DNA from 2 places in the Pseudoalteromonas sp. S4741 genome. Region 2 is predicted to be linked to the other one. Evidence: predicted binding sites of a transcription regulator. Region 2 holds the regulator's gene; the other holds the start of a gene.
What was found. The regulator sigma-54, encoded in region 2, starts transcription at its own class of promoters, with help from an activator protein. The targets are predictions, from matches to a motif close to GTTGGCACGNNNNTNGNNT.

Region 1: CWC30_RS01640 (P-II family nitrogen regulator) is a predicted target of sigma-54. The motif match lies at 1,905-1,923, and genes of this name have one in related genera.

The regions. Positions count from the first base shown of each region.
Region 1 is NZ_PNCN01000012.1:7,864-11,044, reverse strand. It holds gene mrcB (penicillin-binding protein 1B) at 1-141, opposite strand, end outside; gene CWC30_RS01645 (ammonium transporter AmtB) at 280-1,509, opposite strand; gene CWC30_RS01640 (P-II family nitrogen regulator) at 1,519-1,857, opposite strand; gene CWC30_RS01635 (S10 family peptidase) at 2,209-3,181, shown strand, end outside.
Region 2 is NZ_PNCN01000063.1:14,326-17,506, reverse strand. It holds gene lptA (lipopolysaccharide transport periplasmic protein LptA) at 1-453, shown strand, start outside; gene lptB (LPS export ABC transporter ATP-binding protein) at 450-1,175, shown strand; gene CWC30_RS10600 (RNA polymerase factor sigma-54) at 1,245-2,744, shown strand; gene hpf (ribosome hibernation promoting factor) at 2,771-3,058, shown strand; gene ptsN (PTS IIA-like nitrogen regulatory protein PtsN) at 3,063-3,181, shown strand, end outside.

The DNA.
Region 1 (3,181 bases), on a different contig from region 2:
AGAAAACAACGTTTTAAAAAGTGGCCGTTTTGCGGTGCTTGAAGTTTTTTTAGTCGCACTTTTTCGCGCCGATGATTTAGATGACTTAGTAGCGCGCTTAGTCGAGGGTTTACTGGTCGATGTTTTCTTTTTTTCAGCCATTTAAGTGTAATATATTCCGAAGGTTAATTTAACGCGAGGAGCTTATCACATTACCTTAGCACCTGAAAAATTAACCTCCCCTGAAATCAAAAAAGCCCTAACAGAGTAGGGCTTTGATTGAACACACAATACTTTTAATTAATTACTTCTAACTGATACAAACTCTGGATAAGCATCAATACCACAATCGTGTTGATCCATACCGTTTAACTCTTCTTCTTCGGTAACACGAATACCCATAGTTTGCTTGAGGATTGCCCATACAATGAATGAAGCAATAAACACAAAACCAATAATACATAGTAGGCCAATCAACTGATTAACAATGCTGGCCTCAGCATTAGTAACAGGTACTAGCACGATACCTAGGATGCCACACACACCATGAACAGAAATAGCACCCACGGGATCATCTATCTTAGCTTTGTCCAGTGCGACAATACTAAGTATCACTAATGAGCCACCTAGTAAGCCAAATAAACACGCCATTAGTGGTGATGGTGATAATGGGTCTGCAGTAATAACCACTAAGCCTGCAAGTGCACCATTAAGTACCATGGTTAAATCGGCTTTGCCCCATAAAAGTTTACATAAGAACAAGGCTGAAATTGCCCCCATAGCTGCAGCAGCATTGGTATTAAGTAATATTTGACCTACCGCAGTTGCGTTTTCTTTATCTGAAATTAATAACTGTGATCCACCGTTAAAGCCAAACCAACCCATCCATAAAATAAATGTACCCAATGTAGCAAGTGGTAAGTTTGAACCTGGAATTGGGTAAATTTCACCATTTTTACCATATTTACCTTTACGTGCTCCCAGTAGAATTACACCCGCAAGCGCTGCAGCTGCACCGGTTGCATGGACAATGGCAGAGCCTGCAAAATCAACAAAGCCTAATTCAGATAAGAAGCCGCCACCCCATGTCCAGTAACCTTCAATTGGGTAAATTAATCCTGTTAGTACTACAGTAAACACTAAGAAAGCCCATAACTTCATACGCTCCGCTACGGCGCCAGATACAATAGACATGGCCGTTGCAACAAACACTACTTGGAAGAAAAAGTCAGATTCTAGTGAATGATTAGCATCTGCCGCTTGGCTACCTATTAGCCCACCAAACGAAGGAATAACGCCGCCTTCAACATTATCTACGTACATAATGTTGTAGCCTATCAACAAAAACATAGTACACGCGATAGAATAAAGCGCGATATTTTTAGTTAGAATTTCTGTGGTATTTTTAGAGCGCACTAAACCCGCTTCTAACATTGCAAAACCGGCTGCCATCCACATGACTAAGATGCCAGACATTAAAAAGTAAAACGTATCGAGCGAAAACTTCAGCTCTATAATTGTATTTTCCATGTTGCCCCCTTAAATTGCATCATCATCAAGCTCGCCAGTACGAATACGGACGATTTGGTCTAGGTCGTAAACAAAAATTTTGCCGTCACCAATTTTGCCCGTTCCAGCGACTTTGGTAATGGTTTCTACAACGCGTTGGCAATTTTCACTACGAGTAGCAATTTCAAGTTTAATTTTAGGTATAAAGTCAACCTGATATTCAGCACCACGGTATAACTCAGTATGCCCTCTTTGACGTCCAAATCCCTTAACGTCAACCACTGTCATTCCTTCGATGCCTAAATCAGCGAGTGCTTCACGCACATCATCTAGTTTGAATGGCTTTATTATTGCACTGATCATTTTCACAAAGGCCCCCTTAGGACGCTAGCTTGTTATTGTATTTCCTCTATACAATCCAACCTTTGTGCCATTTTTAAATTAATAATAAAAACATAAACTTAAAAAAATAAATAATATATAAAACAAAAAAGCGCACCATTTAGGTGCGCTTTTTTTATGCAAAATGCAGGATTGGTGCGATATCAATGAAATACAAAGAAGGCGTTTAAAAAAAGTCTAACTATTAAACAAAGTTTATTCTTAACAGAGGTGGTTACTCGCTAACTCAACGATTATTATCGGCAGCTAGTCTCAATACTTTTGTTTTTTACTCAAATATCGCTATAACTGCAGTACATAAAATAAAAAGGGTCACTTATGAAATTTAGTCGAATTCTATTTTTACCCATTGCCGCTATTGCGCTCACCCTAAGTAGCGCCTCGTTTGCCGATAATCAACGTCGTATTGATATTGACAGTAAAGTGGTTACCCAGCACAAAGCAAAAATAAATAATGAACGATTTTCTTACACAGTAGCAACTGGCACACAACCGGTATGGGATGACAAGGGAGACGCCATCGCAACCCTTCAATACACTTACTACACGCGCGATAAGGTCGATGATAGAACAAAGCGCCCATTACTTATTTCATTTAATGGTGGCCCAGGCTCAGCGTCAGTTTGGATGCATTTAGCATACACCGGCCCACGCGTTTTAAAAATTGACGACGAAGGCTACCCTATTCAACCTTACGGTGTTAAAGATAACCCTTATTCGGTTTTAGACGTAGCCGACATCGTTTACGTAAACCCTGTAAACACGGGTTATTCGCGTGTTGTTGAAGATAAAGATAGTAACCTTCTACCAAAGGATAAACAAAAAGAGTTATTTTTTGGTGTGAATGCCGATATAAAATACCTAGCAGAATGGCTTAATACTTTTGTATCTCGAAATGAACGCTGGCGCTCTCCAAAATTTTTAATTGGTGAAAGCTATGGTACAACGCGTGTATCAGGCTTAGCGCATGAGCTACAAAATAGTCAGTGGATGTACATTAACGGTGTTGTACTCGTTTCACCTACCGATATTGGCATTAAGCGCGATGGCCCTGTAAAAGCCGCTAATCGCCTACCTTACTTTGCAGCTACAGCGTGGTATCACAAAGCACTAAACGCCGATTTACAAGCAAAAGACTTAGACGAGCTATTACCAGAAGTTGAACAATTTACTGTTGATGAGCTTATTCCAGCGCTTGCAAAAGGCGGGTTTATTGCCCCAGATGAAAAACGTCGTATTATTAAAAAAATGGCCGAATATTCAGGTCTATCTGAAACATTTGTTAGCCAAA
Region 2 (3,181 bases):
GCGGCTAATCAAATCTCAATTAGTGCTGACAGGCAGGAAGGTCAATTAAAAGAAAACGTGGGCATTTTTGAGAAAAATGTTGAAATTATTCATGGTAATCGCCGTATCACAGCTGACCGTTTAGAAGTGCATAAACGCGATGACTTAGGCGATAACAAGCAATTATTAATTGCCACAGGCAGCCCTGCATATTTTGAAGAAACACAAGCAGATGGCACCATCATGAGTGCCAGTGCGAATGAAGTACGTTACGATGTTTCGCAACGTTTTTTAACCTTAATCGGCGATGCCAGTATTGCTCAAGCAGGTCAAAAAATAACTGCTAAAAGTATCACCTACGATATAGAGCAGCAGTTAATTAGCGCAGAAAAAGACGAAAACTCAACAGACCGTGTACACACTATTTTAGTGCCTGTTGAAAACAAAAAAGAAGACGATAAAGGCCAACCATGAGCACATTAAAAGCAGAGCTATTAGCGAAAAGCTATAAAGGCCGTGAAGTGGTGAAAAACGTTGGTCTAGAAGTTGAAGCAGGCAGCATTGTCGGCTTACTTGGCCCCAATGGCGCAGGTAAAACCACGACCTTTTACATGATTGTAGGCCTTGTACCGAGCGATAAAGGTAAAATATCAATCGATGATCAAGATATCACTTTATTACCAATGCACAGTCGAGCTCGCCTAGGGATAGGATATTTACCACAAGAATCATCTATTTTTAGAAAGCTGACGGTTTATCAAAACTTAATGGCTATATTAGAAACACGTAAAGGGCTCAATAAGCAACAACGTGAAGATACCTTAAATAATTTACTTGATGAATTTAGTATTCAGCATATTCGTGACAGCCAAGGTATGGCTCTGTCAGGTGGTGAGCGTCGCCGTGTTGAAATTGCGCGAGCATTAGCAGCAAATCCTAAATTTATACTACTAGACGAACCCTTTGCAGGGGTTGATCCTATCTCTGTATTAGATATTAAAAAGATTATAGAGCACCTTAAAAACCGAGGAATTGGCGTATTGATTACAGATCACAACGTCCGCGAAACACTTGATGTTTGTGAAAAAGCCTACATAGTTTCTCATGGGGAGTTAATTGCATCAGGCACTCCAGAATATGTATTAAACGATAAAACAGTACGCGATGTTTATTTGGGCGAGCAGTTCAAGCTCTAATATGTGTGTTATTCCACTAAGCATCTGCTAAGATTAATCATACTAATTTAAAAGGATTGTTAGAGATAAATGAGGCAATCATTACAGCTGCGCATGGGCCAGCAACTTACAATGACTCCACAGTTGCAACAAGCAATTCGCTTATTGCAGCTCAGTACATTGGATCTCCAGCAAGAAATTCAAGAAGCACTCGATAGTAATCCCTTGCTTGAAGTTGAAGAACAAGATTACAGTGAAGATGCTGCGGGTAAAAACGAACAAAAAGCCGATACCGATGAATCAACGCTAAGTGCTTCAGCTGATGAAAAACCTAGCGAATATGAGCAAGATAGCGGCGAAGCCATGACCAAAGACACCATTAGCGATGATATGGCAATGGATGTTACATGGGATGAATACATGAGCGCAGCACCTGCCTCTTCCTCGGGACCAATGCCTGAAGATGAATCAATTTATCAAGGCTCTTCAACTGAAACGCTGCATGAATATTTAATGTGGCAATTGCAACTGACGCCATTTAGCCCAACAGATGAAGCCATCGCGATTGCAATCGTAGAAGCTGTGGACGATTCTGGTATTTTAACCCTTAGCTGTGAAGAAATATTAGAAAGTTTTAATCAAGAAAACGACATAGAAGATGAAGTTGAACTTGATGAAATAGAAGCCGTTTTAAAGCGTATTCAGTTATTTGATCCGGTAGGAATAGCCGCGCGTAGTTTACAAGAGTGTTTGTGTATTCAACTAAATCAGTTTGACCAAGACACGCCTTTTTTAAACGAAACAAAAATGATCTTAACCGATCACATTGACTTACTGGCTGCGCGTGATTATCGCACGTTAATGAAAAAAACTAAGCTCAAAGAAGATGAGCTTAAAGAAGTCATGACGTTAATTCACACGCTTAGCCCAAAACCCGCTGACACTATTGTTAGAGAAGAGTCTGAGTACGTTATTCCTGATGTGTCGGTTAAAAAAGTGAAAGGCCGTTGGGTGGTTGAACTAAACCCAGATAGCATGCCTAAAATTAGGGTAAACAGCCAATATGCAGCTATGTCGCGTACGGTTAAATCAAGCGGCGATAGCCAGTTTATTCGCTCACACTTACAAGAAGCTAAATGGTTTATAAAAAGCTTAGAAAGTAGAAACGACACACTGCTTAAAGTAACTAACTGTATTGTGCAACAACAACAGGCCTTTTTTGAACATGGTCCTGAGGCGATGAAGCCTATGGTACTTAATGACGTGGCCGAAATGGTAGAAATGCACGAATCGACTATTTCACGTGTTACTACGCAAAAATACATGCACACACCACGCGGTATTTTTGAGCTTAAATATTTCTTTTCAAGCCATGTAAGCACTGAAAATGGTGGCGAATGTTCATCGACAGCAATACGCGCATTAATTAAAAAATTAATCGCTGCAGAAAACTCAGCTAAACCATTGAGTGATAGTAAAATTGCAGATATATTGGCTGAGCAAGGAATTAAAGTAGCAAGGAGAACTATTGCAAAGTATCGCGAATCTCTAGCTATTCCCCCGTCAAATCAACGTAAAAGTTTGATTTAAGGCGTACAACAAAGAGGAAAATGTTTATGCAACTGAATTTAACTGGTCGCCATGTAGATATTACCGACTCGCTTAGAGACTACGTAAATAGTAAATTTTCGAAGTTACAGAGGCACACTGATCACATAACGAATGTGCACGTTATTCTCGATGTAGAAAAACTAAACCAAAAAGCCGAAGCAACCGTTCATGTTAGTGGCGCTGAGATTTTTGCTTCTACTGAACACCAAGATATGTATGCCGCTATAGACTCGCTGATTGACAAGCTAGATCGTCAAGTAATTAAACACAAAGAGAAACTTGCTCGACACTAACACTATGAAATTAAGCTCACTTATCTGTCAGGACTGCAGTAAAGCTGCGGTCCTTTTTAATAGTAAAAAAAGAATTTTAGAATTTATCAGTGAATTGGCTCACAATAAACTGCCCTATTTAAC